Regions from separate parts of the Kitasatospora sp. NPDC001309 genome, predicted to be linked through region 3. Evidence: riboswitches for the same ligand, from Rfam matches in the RefSeq annotation. Region 3 holds a riboswitch; each other region holds the start of a gene.
The links. A riboswitch is a leader RNA that binds a small molecule or an ion and turns the genes downstream of it on or off. The one in region 3 is predicted to bind cyclic di-AMP.

Region 1: linked by a shared signal. The riboswitch ahead of ACFY2K_RS18830 (peptidoglycan DD-metalloendopeptidase family protein) and the one ahead of ACFY2K_RS28530 (transglycosylase family protein) in region 3 are both predicted to bind cyclic di-AMP.
Region 2: linked by a shared signal. The riboswitch ahead of ACFY2K_RS33465 (M23 family metallopeptidase) and the one ahead of ACFY2K_RS28530 (transglycosylase family protein) in region 3 are both predicted to bind cyclic di-AMP.
Region 4: linked by a shared signal. The riboswitch ahead of ACFY2K_RS05775 (hypothetical protein) and the one ahead of ACFY2K_RS28530 (transglycosylase family protein) in region 3 are both predicted to bind cyclic di-AMP.

Annotation. Positions count from the first base shown of each region.
Region 1 is NZ_JBIAXC010000017.1:36,986-41,314, reverse strand. It holds gene ACFY2K_RS18845 (IclR family transcriptional regulator) at 1-730, shown strand, start outside; gene ACFY2K_RS18840 (RidA family protein) at 777-1,187, shown strand; gene ACFY2K_RS18835 (DUF2470 domain-containing protein) at 1,386-2,111, shown strand; gene ACFY2K_RS18830 (peptidoglycan DD-metalloendopeptidase family protein) at 2,372-3,337, opposite strand; cyclic di-AMP (ydaO/yuaA leader) riboswitch at 3,340-3,522, opposite strand; gene ACFY2K_RS18825 (MFS transporter) at 3,835-4,329, shown strand, end outside.
Region 2 is NZ_JBIAXC010000044.1:24,623-28,951, forward strand. It holds gene ACFY2K_RS33455 (GNAT family N-acetyltransferase) at 1-478, opposite strand, end outside; gene ACFY2K_RS33460 (hypothetical protein) at 521-1,453, shown strand; gene ACFY2K_RS33465 (M23 family metallopeptidase) at 1,512-2,375, opposite strand; cyclic di-AMP (ydaO/yuaA leader) riboswitch at 2,388-2,546, opposite strand; gene ACFY2K_RS33470 (YiaA/YiaB family inner membrane protein) at 2,742-3,032, shown strand; gene ACFY2K_RS33475 (alpha/beta fold hydrolase) at 3,135-3,959, shown strand; gene ACFY2K_RS33480 (TetR/AcrR family transcriptional regulator) at 3,988-4,329, shown strand, end outside.
Region 3 is NZ_JBIAXC010000032.1:96,695-101,023, forward strand. It holds gene ACFY2K_RS28515 (MazG family protein) at 1-145, shown strand, start outside; gene ACFY2K_RS28520 (SDR family NAD(P)-dependent oxidoreductase) at 165-590, opposite strand; gene ACFY2K_RS28525 (cytochrome P450) at 893-2,194, shown strand; cyclic di-AMP (ydaO/yuaA leader) riboswitch at 2,404-2,574, shown strand; gene ACFY2K_RS28530 (transglycosylase family protein) at 2,576-3,358, shown strand; gene eno (phosphopyruvate hydratase) at 3,639-4,329, shown strand, end outside.
Region 4 is NZ_JBIAXC010000004.1:94,630-98,958, reverse strand. It holds gene ACFY2K_RS05785 (alpha/beta hydrolase) at 1-795, shown strand, start outside; gene ACFY2K_RS05780 (MoaF N-terminal domain-containing protein) at 869-1,198, opposite strand; cyclic di-AMP (ydaO/yuaA leader) riboswitch at 1,643-1,750, shown strand; gene ACFY2K_RS05775 (hypothetical protein) at 1,758-3,098, shown strand; gene ACFY2K_RS05770 (hypothetical protein) at 3,179-3,787, opposite strand; gene ACFY2K_RS05765 (IclR family transcriptional regulator) at 3,961-4,329, opposite strand, start outside.

The DNA.
Region 1 (4,329 bases), on a different contig from region 3:
CGCCCTGCGCATCCTCGCCGAACTCGGCGAGGGCGAGCGCTCCCTCGACCAGTTGGCCGAGGTCCTCGGCGTGCACAAGACCACCGTGCTCCGGCTGCTCCAGAGCCTGGAGGAGGAACGGTTCGTCTACCGCGACGCGGCCTACCGCTACCACCTCGGCGCCGGCCTGTTCGCCCTGTCCGGCCTCGCCCTGGAGCAGCGCGGCATCCGCCGGATCGCCGCCCCGCACCTCGCCGAGCTGAACTCCGCCACCAGCCAGACCGTGCACCTGGCGGCCTACGAGGGCGGCGAGGTGGTCTACATCGACAAGTTCGACTCCCGCCACCCGGTCAGGATGTACTCCCGGATCGGCCTGCGCGCCGCCCTGCACAGCGCCGCCGTCTCCAAGGTCCTGCTGGCCGACCTCCCGCTGCCCGAGCGCCGCCGGGTGGTGGCCGGGATCGACTTCACCCCGCACACCGAACGCACCCTCACCACGCCCGAGGCGCTGCTCGCCGAGCTGGAGAAGGTCGCGGCCCAGGGCTGGGCGCAGGACCACGCCGAGCACGAGGCCTTCATCAACTGCGTCGCCGCCCCGATCCGGGACGCCAGCGGCCGGGTGGTCGCCGCCGCCTCCATCTCCGTCCCGGACGTCCTCCTCCCGTACGAGCAGGTGCTGGACCTCCTCCCGCAGCTGCTCGCGACCGCCCGGGCGGTCTCGGCCGACTGCGGCCGCCCCGACCACAACTGACGAACCGTCACCGCACCGTCCCCGACCGCAAGGAGTCCCGACCCCGATGTCCTCCGACAAGACCGAGATCCGCACCGACGGCGCCCCGGCCCCGGCCTGGATGTTCTCCCAGGGCGTCCGCAAGGGCCCGATCCTCCAGGTCTCCGGCCAGGGCCCGCAGGATCCGGCGACCGGCGAGTACCTCCACCACGGCGACGTGAAGGCGCAGACCCGCCGCACCCTGGAGAACGTCAAGGCCATCGTCGAGGCCGGCGGCGCCACCATCGAGGACGTGGTGATGTTCCGCGTCTACCTCACCAAGCGCGCCGACTTCCCGCTGATGAACGAGGTCTACGCCGAGTTCATCGAGGAGAACGTCAAGCCCGGCGGGGTGAAGCCGTGCCGCACCACGATCTTCGTCGAACTGCCGCAGGAGCCGATGCTGGTGGAGATCGACGCCCAGGCCGTCATCGGCTGACCACCTGACCGCCTGACCGCCCGGCGGCCTGACGGCCCGACCCGCTGCCGCGACACCCCGAGGGCCCGGACGCCACCAACGCGTCCGGGCCCTCGGCGCATCCCCACCCGGCCACGCCGCCGCACCACCGCCCGCCCACTTGCCACACCTCCAGGGGGACATTAGGTTAGCCTCACCTAACCAACAGGAGGTCCGTTCATGAGCATCACCGCCGGTGACGCCGAGGTGCCCGAGCCCACCACCGCCGAGCGGGTCCGCAGCCTGCTCAGCGCGACCTCCTCGCTCACCGTCCGCGCCCTCGGCGAGCACCACGACCTGGACACCCCGGTCTCCGTCCACGGCTCCCGGCTGCGCCTGCGCGCCCCGCTGGACGCCCCGCTCGTCGCGGCCCTCGCCGGCGCCACCGCCACCGACGGCCTGGCCGTCGTGCTCGACGTCACCGACGTCTCCCCCGTGGCCGTCCGCGACCGCATCCGCGGCCGACTCACCCTGGCCGGCCGGCTGCACCTGGCCCACCTCGCCGACGACGGCCTCAGCGTCCACCTGCGGGTCGACGTCGCCCACGCCGTCCTCGCCACCCCGTACGGCACCGGCGCGCTCACCGCCGCCGACCTCTCCCTCGCCGCCCCCGACCCGCTGGCCCGTCACGAGGCCGCCCTGCTCACCCACCTGGCCGACGACCACGCCGACGCCCTCGACCTGCTCACCCGGCTGCTCGACCCGGCGCTGCTCACCCACGGCCCGGCCGTCCGCCCGCTCGCCCTGGACCGCCACGGCCTGGTACTGCGCCTGGACCACTCGCACGGCCACCGCGACGTCCGCCTGGTCTTCCCCGAACCCGCCTGCGACACCGAGGACTTCGGCCACCGGATGCACGACCTGATGGCCGCCGCCGAACACGGCCTCCCGGCCCGCCGCCCCTGACCGCCGCCGCAGTCGGCGCAGTCAGCGCGAATACGAGACGTACCCGTGGACCACGACGACCGAGCGGAGAACGGCAGCGGCCGGCCCGGCCGTACGAGAGGTTGTCCCGTACGGCCGGGCCGGCCTTGGGCGTGTCCCGCGCCCAGGTCCACCGGTGCGGCGATCACCCGGTCGAGCGGTCACCCGACATGACCATCCCGGGCGTCGATTCGCCCCGCACCAGCGGTGGTTCACACGTTCCTGCGGAAGGCCCCGGAGGGTCAGAGCGCGACGCCGTGCGCCCGCAGGTAGGCGACCGGGTCGATGTCCGAGCCGTACTCGGAACCGGTACGGATCTCGAAGTGCAGGTGCGGGCCGGTCACGTTGCCGGTCGCACCGGAGAGGCCGAGCTGCTGGCCGGCGGTGACGGTCTGACCGACGCTCACGCCGATCGAGGACAGGTGCGCGTACTGGGCGTACTTGCCGTCGGCGAGCTTGATCTCGACCTCGTTGCCGTAGGCGCCGTCGCTGCCGGCCTTCACCACGACACCGTTGGCGACGGCGCGCAGCGGGGTGCCGGTGGAGGCGACGAAGTCCTGGCCGGTGTGGTGGCCGGAGGCCCACATCGAGCCGGCCACGCCGTAGGCCTCGCCCAGCACGGGGTTGGCGAGCGGGGCGACGTAGCCGGAGGTGGCGGCGACCGGGGCCGCGGTCACGGCCTGGGCCGGGGCGGCGGTCTGAACCTGGGTCTGCACCTGGGCGCCGGGCTTGGCGGCCTCGGTCCGGACCTGCACCTGGGAGTCCGCGGCAGCGGAGGTGTCCTGGGTGACCGGCGCGGCGGACTTCGCCGGAGCGGCCGGCTTGGCCGGGGCGGCAGGCTTCGCCGGAGCGGCGGCGTGACCGGCGAGGGCCAGCTGCTGACCGGGGAAGATCAGGTTCGGGTCGGCGCCGACCACCGAGCGGTTCTGCTCGTACAGCGCGTGCCAGCCGCCCTCGACGTTCTTGGCGTCGGCGATCTTCGACAGGGTGTCACCGCTGACGACGCGGTAGCTCTGCTGGGCGGCCGGGGCGGCAGCCGGAGCGGCGGCCCCGGAAGCGGCCGGGGCGGTGGTGGCCGCCGGGGCGGTGTGCGCCTGGGCGCTCATCGCGGTCACGAGCGGCAGGACGAACGAGGCCCCGGTGACGGCGGTGGCGATGCCGATGCGGGCGGCACGGGGCAGGGCGATACGACGAGCCTGTGCAGGCATGGAATTTTCCTCTCCGACGCCTGCGAGGTGAGCTGTCGGGTTCGGGCTGGAGTTGCCCGGCCGCATGTGCGGCTTCACCCCAAGCCGGCCCTGGTGGTCCGCGCCCGAAAAGGCGCGAACTCCGGTCCGGCGACTTACCTGTGGGTCCCCCGCTCCTGCCGTACAGAGTTCGGTGCGAGCCACCGGGCAGCGGCAGGACTCGGCGTTCCACCCGGTGGATCCGTCCGGACTGGCCGGGCGGTCGCTGAACTAAAACTCATCCGTTCGGGTGAAGCAATGTCGATCTCTTGAATCGGCAACAACCCCCGCGGCCCCGTCACCCTCCGAATGATCCCTTGCACGCTCCGTGCACGATCCATTCACCCGGCGCCACTGATCCACCACCCTGCGCCGCCGGGACCACCCCCGTGCGACCGTCCGTTCACGCACCGCCACCGACCGACACACCACCCGGTGACCCTTGTCACGTACGCCCCGGCGGGCGCAGGATTCGGCCCGTGGCCACCTCTCAAGCCGGCACTCTGCGCCTGGGCACCGCGCAGGGCCGCTGGGTACTCCTCGCGACAGTGCTCGGCTCCAGCATGGCGATGCTCGACGGCACCGTCGTCAACGTCGCCCTGCCCCGGATCGGCGCCGACCTCGGCGCCTCCCTCGCCTCCCTGCAATGGACCCTGAACGCCTATCTGCTCACCCTGGCCGGCCTGATCCTGCTCGGCGGCGCCCTCGGCGACCGCTACGGACGGCGCCGGGTCTTCCTGATCGGCGTGGTCTGGTTCGCCGTCGCCTCCGCGGCCTGCGCCGCGGCCCCGACCATCCACGTGCTGATCGCCGCCCGCGCCGTCCAGGGCATCGGCGGCGCGCTGCTCACCCCGGGCTCGCTCGCCATGCTCCAGGCGGTCTTCTACCCGGACGACCGCTCGGCGGCGGTCGGCCTCTGGTCCGGCCTGGGCGGGGTGTCGGCGGCCGTCGGCCCCTTCCTCGGCGGCTGGCTG
Region 2 (4,329 bases), on a different contig from region 3:
GCCGGGTGAGCACCTTGGCCGAGGCCGTGTTCTCCACGTCGACCCGGGCGGCCAGCCGGTGCAGGCCGAGCGCCCCGAAGGAGAACTCGCAGAGCAGTCCGGTGATCTCGCCCGCGTAGCCGCGGCCCCACACCGGGCGGCTCAGCACGTAGCCGAGGCGGGCCGAGCGGTACTCGCCGAGGGTGAGGGCGGCGTGCGCGACCGGCAGCGCGTCCTCCAGGTCCCCGGCGTCCCCGGCGTCCCCGGCGTCCTCGCGCCGGACGACGGCGAGCCGGTAGACGCCCCGCTCCTCGGCCATCGCCTCCTCCAGGTAGAGCTCGATCTGGTCGGCGCAGGTCTCGCGGTCGCGCGGCTCGAAGGGGAGGTAGCGGGTCACCTCCGGGTCGCCGTACAGCGCGTGCAGCGCGTCCACTTCCTCCGGGGTGTGGCGGTACTCGCGGAGGGCGAGTCTGGGGCCGGTGAGGCGTACGGGGACCATGGCTGCCGACCCTACCCGCGTCCGGCGGCTACCGTTCGGAACATGAACGACGAAGACCTGCGGCTCGCCCCGCGCACCAGGGCCGCCGACCTGCTCGCCTGGGCGGCCGGCCAGGACCGCGCGCCGGTGGCCGAAGCGCCGCTGCGCGCGGTGCTGGCGCTGCTGGAGCTGGGCGGGGGCAGGATGCACGACGGCTGGCCCGAACTCACCTCCGACGAGGTGGAGCACCTGCTGTACGAGCGGCTCCACCTCTACGTCCAACCCGCGCCGGAGCAGGACCCGCTCGCCTACGGCGAGGCCGTACGGCTGCTGGTCGACCACCAGCGGGCCGCGAAGCGGCTCAACGCCAAGCGCCAGGAGCGGCTGCACGCCGAGGCCGAGTGGCAGGGCGAGGTCGCGGCCGGGCTGCTGCACCGCGCCGACCTGGTGACCTGGCCCCGGCTGTACGCGGTGCTGCTGCACGCCCACGGGGTGGACGTGACGGACCCGGCGGCCGTCCGGGACTGGCTGGCGGGCTTCGCCGCGCTCGACGAGGAGCAGCGGCTGGCCGGGTACGAGGCGCTGACCACGACCGGCTGGCTGGACGAACCGGACGAGCAGGGCTGGGGGCCGGGCCGGGTGCTGTCCGTCGGCATGGCCACCGACGGCGCGCGGCTGCTGCTGGAGCAGGGCCTGATGCGGCGCAGCTACCGCAACCTGGCCGAGCTGAACGCGTTGGGGCGCCCGATGCCGGACGAACTGACCGGTGGCTTCGAGGAGTTCGAGGCGGCGGCGGCCGAGGCGGCGCTCGACCTGCTCGGCGAATGGACGGTGCCCGGGCTGCCGCGCCTGCTGGTGGAGGAGTTCCCGGAGCTCGCGCCGGAGCCGGGAGCGGCCGAGATCGACGCCTACCTGGCGCAGCTGCCCGCGGAGGAGCAGGAGGAGCAGGAGGAGCCGGAGGGGTCGGAGGAGCCTCAGGAGCAGGAGCAGCAGTGAGCCGACGTGGCAGGGCCCCGGGCGTGCGCCGCCCGGGGCCCTGCCACGTCCGTCGGTCCTACGGGGTGAGGCCGCGCTGCTGGAGCCAGGTCTCCGGGTCGACCGGGGCGCCGCCGCCGGGGCGGACCTCCAGGTGCAGGTGCGGGCCGGTGACGTTGCCGGTCGCGCCGACCTTGCCGATCTGCTGGCCGGCGGTGACCTTGCCGGAGCCCTTGATGATCGAGGAGAGGTGGCAGTACCAGATCTCGGTGCCGTCGGGCAGGGTCTCGACGATCCGGTAGCCGTACGAGCCGGACCAGCCGGCCGAGGTGACGGTGCCCTGGCCGACGGCGTAGACCGCGGTGCCGGTGTCGGCCGCGAAGTCCAGGCCGGTGTGCAGGTGGGCCCAGTAGCGGGCGCTCTGGCCGTAGTGGGCGGAGAGGTCGTAGTCCTTGACCGGCAGGGTGAGGGCGGCGGCCTTGGCCCGCTCGGCCTCCTCGGCGGCGCGCTTGGCCTCCGCCTCCTTGGCGGCGGCCTTGGCCTCGGCCTCCTGGGCGGCCTGGACCCGGGCGCCCTCCTCGGCGGCGGTGCGCTGGCTGTCGGCCTGCTGCTGGATCCGGGCGGCGAGCGCGAGGCCGGGGTCGGCGGCCAGGGCGACCGTCTCGTCCGGGGCCTCGACGGCGGGCGCGGCGGCCGGGGTCGCGGAGGCGAAGCCGGTGGCGCCCAGGGTGGCGGCGACGGCGGTGACGCCGAGCAGCGGGGAGGCGCCGCGGGTCTGACGCGGCATCCGGTGGCGGTTGGCCTCGGCTTCCGGGGCGTACGGCTCGGCCGGTCCGGCGGACCCGCCGTCGCGGGGCTCGGCACCGTGCGGGCCGGGGTGGTCGAGGAGCCGGGTACCGGCTGCGGGGCCGGCCGGGTGTGCCGGGGTGTGCGTCGACGCCACGGAGGCGCGCTCCTTTCCTTCCTTCGCGCCTACCGGGTTAGCTGACGGGTTCGGAGCAGGAAGGTCTCCTACGGCCGGGCCGGAGCCCCGCCGATTCACCCCAAGGAACGTGGTTCCCCGGCTCCCTGACCTGCCCGGAGGCCGGTCGGTGGGATTAGGCGACGGCGCACGGTGCCGTCTGGGTACGGCATTGACGACCGCGCTGCGTTATCAGACGTTAATCCTAGGACGCTCCGATTCCAAGCCATCCGCTCGGGGTCGCTGGGAACAGGTGATCGGACGTCAACGAACGACCCCTCAGCCACCCGGCCCATCTGAGTACTCCTACTCATGTGCGACCCGGCCGCCCCGCCGCATCCTGGCGCCATGAGCACACCGATGCAGTCACGGACCACGGCCGCGTACTTCGTCCAGGCCGTCCTCTCCTTCGCCCTCTCCGGCACCGCCCTCGCCGCCGGGATCGCCTACCTGCCGGTCGGCGGCTGGACCCGGGCCTTCCTCGGGATCGGCCTCCTCTACACCGTCACCTCCTCGTTCACGCTGGCCAAGGTGGTCCGGGACCGGCAGGAGTCCTCGGACACCGTCGCCCGGGTCGACCAGGCCCGGCTGGAGAAGCTGCTCAGCGAGCACGACCCCTTCCGGATCGAGGGGGCGTGAACGGAAGGGCGCCCCCGGTACCGGCCGGACGCTTGACGGCTAAGGCTATTAGCCTTAGCTTTATGGCTACAGGCAGAAACGAGCGAGTCGGCGGAGGCCACCATGAACGGCACCAGCACCCCGAGCACCCAGTACCTCGACGTCCCCGGCGGCCGCCTCGCCTACGACGACACCCGGCAGGGCGACGGCACCCCCGTCGTCCTCCTCCCCGGAATGCTCGACTCCCGCCGCGCCTACCGGCACCTGCACCCGCTGCTCACCGCCGCCGGCCACCGGGTCGTCACCATGGACCTGCGCGGCTTCGGCGACTCCTCGATCGTCTGGGACGACTACGGCCCCGCCGCCGTCGCCACCGACGTCCTCGCCCTGCTCGACCACCTCGGCATCGAACGGGCCGTCCTGGTCGGGCAGTCCTACACCGGGGCGACGGTCGTCAAGGTCGCCGGCGACGCACCCCAGCGGGTCGCCGGGATCGCCCTGATCGACGCCTTCGTCGAACACCGCGCCAACGCCCTCATGCAGGGCGTCATGGTCGTCATGGGCGCCGCCATGGTCCGGTGGCCCGGCGTCTGGGGCTTCTACCTGCGCAAGATGGCCTACCCCGGCCCCCGCCCCGCCGACCTCGACGGCTACGTCGACGGACTCGTCGCCGCCCTGCGCACCCCCGGCCGGCGGACCGCCACCCGCGGCCACGTCACCGGCGACTCCGCACCCGTCGGCTGGTGCGCGGCCGTCCGCTGCCCGGCCCTCGTCCTCATGGGCAGCAAGGACCCCGACTTCCCGAAGCCCGAGGCCGTCGCCGACCTCCAGGCCGAGAAGCTCGGCGCCCGCAAGGTGATGATCGAAGGGTCCGGGCACTACCCGATGGCCGACAACCCGCAGGCCGTCGCCGACGCCCTGCTGCCCTTCCTCGCCGAACTCGCCTGAACCCCCGCCCGTACGGAGAAACGAAGCCATGCCCCGCGTAGGACTGACCCCCGATCAGGTCGTCGACCACGCCCTCGCCCTCATCGACGACCAGGGCGGTGAAGCCCTCACCCTCGCCTCCGTCGCCACCCGGGCCGGCGTCGCCACCCCCTCGCTGTACAAGCACGTCAGCGGCGGACTCGGCGAACTACGGCGCCTCATCGCCGTCCGGGTCACCGAGGAGCTCGCCGACCGGCTCGCGGACGCCGCCGTCGGCCGCAGCGGGGACGACGCCGTCACCGCCGTCCTACGCGCCTACCAGGCCTACGCCACCGCGCACCCCCACCGCTACGCCGCCCTCCCCCAGGCACCCCAGCCCGACGACGACCTC
Region 3 (4,329 bases):
GACCGCCGAGTCGGCGGGCCGGCTGCTGCTGGCGGTGGCGCAGCGGGCGCACGACGCCGGGGTGGACGTGGACGCGGCGCTGCGCTCGGCCGCGCGCGGCTACCGGGACGCGGTGCGCGCGGCCGAGGGGCTCCGGCCGGAGTAGACCTCGGTGGCGGGGCGGCTCAGGCCGCCGTCGCCGTGCGCTCGGTGGCGCACCGCTGCGGCGGGACGAGCTCGCCGATCGCCTCGCCGATCAGGACGACCAGTTCGGCGAGGCGCTCCAGGTCGAGGTGGGCGGGCAGGTCGGCGAGGGAGACGATCCGCTCGCCCCTCGGCCCCGCCACGCAGAAGAGGTCGATCGGACCGAAGTGCTTCTCGGCGGTGTCGACCAGCGCGGCGACGTCGCTGGGCCGGCGGATGTCGCCGGAGACGCCGACCACGGGGCAGCCCGGCCGGTCGAGTTCGGAGGCGAGGTCCTCGGCGATGCCGACGTGGGTGTCGGCGATCAGCATCCCGGCGGTGCCGGCCGCGGTGAACCGGCGGGCGAGGTCGGCCCCCGAACCGCCCGCGAGTACCGCGATGACGACGACTGCTCCGCTGACCGTCATTGGTCCAGCTCCTCCCTGCGGGCGACACCGCACCGGCGCCCGCGCGTACTTCGGAGGATCGTAGGCAGGTCCTGACCCTCCGCAACAGGGATTACCCCTCAGGTGACCAGGCTCACGCCTGCCGCCCGGCCAAGAGCTGGCCAAGGCCCGTCCACGCACCGTCCACGGGCCGTCCACGGAGTGTCGGCGTTCCGCTCGCGCGCCGGTCACGGACGGTTCGCGCGGCGGTGGCCTCCGGCCGGCCGCGGGGGCGCGTGCGCCGGTGGTCCGGGCCCCTCCGGTCCAGCGGTTACGGTCGACCCATGCCAGCTCAGCCCGAGGGCGCCCAGCCCGCCGTCCAGCCCGACCCGCAGCTCTTCACCTGGGAGTTCGCCGCCGACCCGTACCCCGCCTACGCCTGGCTGCGCGAGCACGCCCCGGTGCACCGCACCACGCTGCCGAGCGGGGTGGAGGCCTGGCTGGTGACGCGCTACGCGGACGCCCGGCAGGCGCTCGCGGACGGCCGGCTCTCGAAGAACCCGGCGCACCACAGCGGGCAGGCGCACCGCACCGGCCGGGTGGGCATCCCGGGGGAGCGGCAGGCGGACCTGATGACCCACCTGCTGAACATCGACCCGCCGGACCACACCCGGCTGCGCCGCCTGGTGTCGAAGGCGTTCACGCCGCGCCGGGTGGCGGAGTTCGAGCCGCGGGTGCAGCAGCTCACCGACCGGCTGATCGACGGCTTCGCGCAGCGCGGTTCGGCGGACCTGATCCACGAGTTCGCGTTCCCGCTCCCCATCTACGCGATCTGCGACATGCTCGGCGTTCCCTCCGAGGACCAGGACGACTTCCGGGACTGGGCCGGAATGATGATCCGGCACGGGGGCGGCCAACGCGGCGGCGTGGGGCGGGCGGTGAAGCGGATGCGGGCGTACCTGCTGGAGCTGATCCACCGCAAGCGGGCGGACCTCGGGGACGACCTGATCTCCGGCCTGATCCGGGCGAGCGACCACGGCGAGCACCTGACCGAGAACGAGGCCGCCGCGATGGCCTTCATCCTCCTCTTCGCCGGGTTCGAGACGACGGTGAACCTGATCGGCAACGGGACGTACGCGCTGCTGCGCAATCCCGGGCAGCGGGCCCTGCTGCAGGAGTCGGTGGCCCGCGGCGAGACCGCGCTGCTGGAGACCGGGATCGAGGAACTCCTGCGCTACGACGGGCCGGTGGAGTTGGCGACCTGGCGGTTCGCGACCGCTCCGCTGACCATCGGCGGGGTGGAGATCCCGGTCGGGGACCCGGTGCTGGTGGTGCTGGCGGCGGCGGACCGCGATCCGGCCAGGTTCTCCGACGAGAACACCCTCGACCTGGCCCGGAGCGACAACCCGCACCTGGGGTTCGGGCACGGCATCCACTACTGCATCGGAGCCCCGCTGGCCCGGCTGGAGGGGCGGTCCGCGCTGGCCACGCTGCTTTCCCGGCTGCCGGATCTGCGGCTGGCCGAAAGCCCGGAGAATCTGCGCTGGCGGGGTGGCCTGATCATGCGTGGATTGCGCGAACTTCCGGTCGAATTCAGTCCGGAGCCCCGGTCGCCGCACAGTCGTCCTGAGGCCACGACACGCTGACGAAGCATCCGGAACCGGCCACCGGCGGTGGTATGAACGCTCATCAAACCGGACAAAGCCCCGCCGTTGGTAGGCGATCGAACACGGGCCGTAATTCTTGTGTGATGTCGGTGATATGAGCTTGTGATTCGTCTGAGGATCTGTCTAGTCTCCGTGGAGTTCGCAGCTGCGGACCTCGTGCGCGGACGCCGAATCCTGCCCGCCGCGTCACGGGAAACCGACCAGAACCCTGGGCAGGGGCGGGGGAACCAGGTTTGTTGCCGTTCCTCCACGGCTCGGGGTGAAGCCGCCCGCGCGGAATCGATTCCGCAGACGGCGGCCGGGCCACCTCCCGGTCCGAACCCGACAGCTCACCTCGCAGGCGTGCGGAGAGGGACCTTCATGCTGTTCGTTGGAACCGGCCGTCATCGCCGTCGCACCCAGGCCGAGAAGGCCATCGCCGTCGCCGGTGTGGCCGGCGTCGGACTCGCACTGCCGCTCCTCTCCGCCACCGGCGCCTCCGCCGCCCCGGCCTCCGTCTGGGACTCCGTCGCCCAGTGCGAGAGCGGCGGCAACTGGAGCATCAACACCGGCAACGGCTTCTCCGGCGGCCTCCAGTTCACCCCCAGCACCTGGAAGGCGTACGGCGGCACCGCGTACGCGGCGCAGGCCAACCAGGCCAGCAAGGGGCAGCAGATCGCCGTCGCCGAGAAGGTCCTCGCCTCGCAGGGCCCCGGCGCCTGGCCGGTCTGCTCCCAGAAGGCGGGCCTGAGCAAGGGCGGCGCCCCGGCCCAGGTGGACACCTCCTCGGACGCCAAGCCGCAGAAGCAGCAGGCCCAGAAGCAGGCACCCAAGCAGCAGGCCCCCAAGGCCGCCGCCAAGCCCGCCCAGCCGAAGCCGGTCCAGCAGTACGCGCCGAAGCACGCCGCGCCGAAGCAGGCCGAGCAGCCCGCCGCCCCGTCGGCGCAGCAGTACGCCCCCAAGCACGCCGCCCCGCGGGCCGCGCAGGCCCCGGCCGCCACGACCGGCCACGACTACACCGTCCGGGACGGTGACACCCTGTCGGGCATCGCCACCGCCCAGGGCGTGTCCGGCGGCTGGCAGGCGCTCTACGACGGCAACCGCACCACGGTCGGCGGCAACCCGGACATGATCGTGCCCGGCCAGGTCCTGCACCTGGGCTGAGCCGGACCGTTCCACGGCGAACGACACGCTGGACACGTAGGGGGCCGCGCCCGGCGGCCCCCTACGTCCGCGTTCGCCCGCCCCGATGGACGCCCCGGTGGGACGCACCGGGACGAGCAGGTGAACTACCGGTGGGTAGCCGGGCCACACGGTGAGACGCAGCCCGGGCCGAGGTGGCCCCGGGAGCCCGGGCGGTTAGGCTCTGGTCGTAACGACTCCGCAATCGTCCGGCCGACAGCACCACCCGCAGCCGGACCCTGCTTCCGCAAGGAGATGCTTCGTGCCGTCCATCGATGTCGTCGTAGCCCGTGAAATCCTCGACTCCCGCGGCAACCCCACGGTCGAGGTCGAGGTCGGCCTCGACGACGGCAGCACGGGTCGTGCCGCTGTTCCGTCGGGTGCCTCGACCGGCGCCTTCGAGGCGCTCGAACTGCGCGACGGCGACAAGAACCGTTACTTCGGCAAGGGCGTGGAGAAGGCCGTCCTGGCCGTCATCGAGCAGATCGGCCCGGAGCTGGTCGGCTACGACGCCACCGAGCAGCGCCTGATCGACCAGGCCATGCTCGACCTGGACGCCACCCCGGACAAGTCCTCGCTCGGCGCCAACGCCATCCTGGGCGTCTCGCTGGCCGTCGCGCACGCCGCCTCCGAGGCCAGCGACCTGCCGCTGTTCCGCTACCTGGGCGGCCCGAACGCCCACGTCCTGCCGGTCCCGATGATGAACATCCTCAACGGCGGCTCGCACGCGGACTCCAACGTCGACATCCAGGAGTTCATGATCGCTCCGATCGGCGCGGAGTCCTTCTCCGAGGCCGTCCGCTGGGGCGTCGAGGTCTACCACACCCTCAAGGGCGTGCTGAAGGAGCGCGGCCTGTCCACCGGCCTCGGCGACGAGGGCGGCTTCGCGCCGAACCTGGACAGCAACCGCGAGGCCCTGGACCTCATCACCGAGGCCATCCAGAAGGCCGGCT
Region 4 (4,329 bases), on a different contig from region 3:
GTCCGGATCGACGGCAAGGAGAGCCGGCTGTCGACCGAGGGCTTCGTCTACCTGCCGCCGCAGTACTTCCAGCCCGAGTACGCGCAGAAGCAGTTCCCGGCCGTGATCGTCAGCACCGGATTCCCAGGAATCGCCGAGAACCTGATCACCCGCTTCAACTACCCGGGCGCCGCGCTCAAGCTGCTGCAGGAGGGCCGGATGCAGCCGACCGTCATGGTCCTGATGCGTCCCTCGCCCGCCCTGCCGCAGGACACCGAGTGCGAGGACATCCCGGGCGGCGCCCAGTCCGACACGTACTTCACCAAGGACGTCCCGTCGGCGATCCAGGCCAGCTACCGGGTCTCGGCCGACCCCCGGGCCTGGGCCTTCATGGGCAACTCCACCGGCGGCTACTGCGCGCTCAAGCTGGCCATGCGCCACCCGGACGTCTTCCCGACCGCCGTGTCCCTGTCCGGGTACTACGAGGCGGCCGACGACCCGACCACCGGCGACCTCTTCGGCGGCAGCAAGCAGCGCCGCGACGAGGCCGACCTGATGTGGCGGTTGAAGAACATGCCGCAGCCGGACGTCTCCGTGCTGCTGGCCGGCACCAAGAAGGGCGACGGCAACTACAAGCACGACACCGAGGCGTTCATCGACGCCGCGAGGAGCCCGATGAAGGTCTCCTACAGCATGCTCGAGAACGGCGGCCACAACTTCGAGACCTGGAGCGCCCTGCTGCCGTCCTCGCTGGAGTGGCTGTCCCAGCACCTCAAGGTCCCGAACCAGCCGGGCCACCCGGGCCAGACCGTCTGACGGCGCCGCCCGCGGAACGCACCGAACCCCCGGAAGCCTCGGCTCCCGGGGGTTCGGTGCGTTCCGGCGCCGGTCAGGCGACCCGTTCCAGCGTCCCGGTGTGCAGCTGGCCGACCCGGCCGCCCTCGCCCTCGAAGGTCCAGAAGGCCCGTACGGTCAGCGCGTTGAGGTCCATCACGTGACTGACGGTGATCCCGCTCTGCTCCGTCCAGCTGATGAAGTAGATCTCCGGCGCGACCTCGGCGACGTGCAGCCGCACGTCCTCCCACTGGCCCGCCGACTCACCGAGGCCCTCCCAGCGCAGCCGGGTGCCGTCGGCCGAGTAGGAGTTGCGGAAGGCCGCGCCGTTGTCGGCCCGGAAGACGTAGGTACGGCCGGCGAAGGCGGGCAGGGACGCGGTCATGGTGGGGCGGAACCTCTTCTCTGGAACGGGGGACGGGTCGTACGGCTCCGGCCGGTGCTCTTGTGCACCGCGGAAAATCCCAGGGCTCCAATTTATCCGATGGGGCGGACTCGGGCGGCTCCACGCCACGGCGGTCACACACGGTCCGCCACCGCCGCGCCGCGCACCGTGTGTGACCCCCATCCCGGGCGGGCCCGGCGGGGCCGCGGGTCGGCGTCGGCTCCATTGATCAACTCGGCCGCCACGCAGCGTCGTTGATCGACACCACTGTGAGCTGCGCGACAACCGGCCCCATGAGGTTGTCCGTCCACGGACGGCCTGCCTAGCCTGCAGTCGTCGTCCGCTGTCGCGGACCCCGCCGCCGGGACGCCGAGTCCCGTCCACCCGCCGGCGAGTACCCGAGCACCACAGCGGACGGGAGCGGGGGAACCAAGGTCAGCGCCCGGCCCGTACGCACCAGCGTGCGGGGCGTGGCTAGGGGTGAAGCCGCTCCACAGGCGGCCGGGCAACTGCAGCCCGAATCCGACAGCTCACCTCGCAGGCGTGGCAGAGGACCCCCATGCACCAGCCTGCCCGGCGCCGTCGCGCGCCCCGCCACGCCCGTCCGTCCCACCGCGGCCGCAACGCCGCCCTCGCCACGACCGGGGCGCTCGCCATCACCGGCGCCGGCCTGCTCGGCCTGCCGTCCGTCTCCGGCGCCCAGGCCGCCACCGGCCCGACCGTCACCCAGGACCGGCTCGCCCCCGCCACCATGGTCGCCGGCAGGGCCGGCACCGCCTCGCTGGCCCTGCACTCCTCGTCCTGCTTCACCGCCAAGACCGTCGGCGTCGGCGTCCGTGACGCGCGCGGCACCAACCTGGACTTCCCGGGCAACGCGAGCAACGTGCAGATCTGCCCCGGCGGACTCACCTACACCAGCGCCGCCCGCACCCTGGCCGCCGGGGCGTACACCCAGTTCGGCTTCTGGCAGGACCTCGGCGGCGCCTGGCACAACCTGCCCTCGCAGCAGCTGGTGGTCTCGGCCACGGGTTCGCCCACGCCGGCTCCGTCCCCGACGGCGACCCCGACGGCGAAGCCCACCCCCTCCCCGACCGCGACCGCGAGCCCGACGGCGAAGCCCACCGCGACCGCGTCCCCCACCGCGAGCCCGACCGCGACGCCGACCCCCACCGCCACGGCCACCCCGACGACCCCGGCGCCGTCCTCCCCGATCGCCGGCAAGTCGCTGACCTGGTCCGACGAGTTCAACGGCCCGATCAACTGGGGCCAGCGCTGGGTCGGCGACAAGAGCACCTCGTACAAGTACGGGAACCACAACCCGGACGACAACAAGCTCGACTGGCTGAACAAGGACAACGTCACCGTCGCGAACGGCGTCGCCACCTTCACCGCCACCCCGGGCGGGCCGACGCTGGAGAACGGCAAGCAGTCCTGGAACACCGGCTTCCTGACCACCGAGGGCTCCGCCGAGGGCTTCCAGGTCAAGACCGGCGACTACGCCGAGACCCGGGTCAAGCTGCCCGCCGGCACCGGCGCCTGGCCCGCCCTGTGGACCTGGAAGAACGGCAACGGGGAGATCGACTCCTTCGAGTACCACCCCGACAACCCGAACCTGCTGGAGCTGACCAACCACGTCAACCCCGGCAACCCCGACTACTACACCGACGCGAGCGCCATCGGCACCGACCAGTGGGTGACCATCGGCACCTACTACGGCGCCAACTCGGTGGACTGGTACGTCAACGGCGTCAAGGTGTTCTCGGACGGCAAGGGCGTCGGGGCCAACTTCTCGGCGTACCTGATCCTCAACCTCTCGGTGAGCGCCGGCAAGTACCACCCGGCCCCGCAGGGGAACACCCCGATCACCATGGCCGCCGAATACGTCCGCGTCTACCGGTAACCACGAGCCCGCCCCACCGGTCATCGGAGGCCCGGCAGCCGCTCGCCGGCGGCCGGTGACCGGTGGGGCGATCCGTCGCGTCAGTCGCCGGTCGTCTCGACGACCTTGATGTCGAACTCCTCCCGGTGGCCCCTGCCGCCGGGGTCGTCCGCGCTGCGCACCTCGACCGAGCCGCCCTCCAGGACCCCGAGTGGGAGCTTGTCGGAGAGCCGGACCGGGACGAGGGCGGTCACGGTGCGCCCGTCCGGCAGCCCGGGACCGAACACGCAGCGCACCTGCCGGCCGCGCGAGATGACCGCACAGTCCTCGGGGTAGTACGGGCCTTCCGGGGTCACCCCGTTCGGCAGGGTGACCGTGATCGTGAGCGGTGAGGCGGTGGTGTCCGGGCCGAGATTGGCGACGAAGGCGTGGATCGTGGTGGCGCCGCCGGGCGGCGCCGGATCCGGGTCGATCCGGACCACCTCCAGGTGGGAGCGGGACGTCTTGGCGACCACGGCGGGCAGAGTGGACGCCTCGGGCGCCCCCGGCGCGACGGTTCCCAGATCCGGGCGCGGCACCGGGTGCCGCACCGCCCAGGAGGGCCCGGCGGCCAGCGCGGCCACCGCGCAGCCCGCCGTCACCGCCGCCAGCAATCCGGCCCGGCCGAACCTCCTGCGCCCCGCGCCGCCCCGTACTCCGTGCTGCTCCACGCCGTTCACCCTGCTCCCGTGCTCCGGCGGCCCGCACCGTCGCGGGCCGCGTCCGCACCAGGGTGTCCGAGCCGCCGCCGCGAGGGCGCCGCAACTCGCCCACCGCCACTCGAACGGCGGGGGCACCGGTCATGGCCCGATCGCTCTTGCCGGTCAAGGCGGTTGACGGAGCGTCAGGGTGCCAGGACCTGCCCCAGCCGGGCCGCGATCTGGTGCATCACCGGCACCAGTGCGGACGCCCCCGCCTGCTCCTCCAGTGCCCGGATCCGGGCCTCCGGGCCGGAGACGGAGAGCGCGGTGGGCGTCGGCGCGCCCGGGACGGCGAGGGCGATGCAGCGGACGCCGATCTCCTGCTCCTGGTCGTCGACCACGTACCCGCGCTCGCGCGCCTCGGCGAGCTGGTCCATCAGCTCCTGCGGGTCGGTGAGGGTGTACTCGGTGTGGGCGGGCAGCGGGTTGGGGCCCAGGACCGCGCGCGCCTCGTCCTCGGGGAGCTGGGCGAGCAGCGCCTTGCCGACGCCGGTGCAGTGCGGCTGCACCCG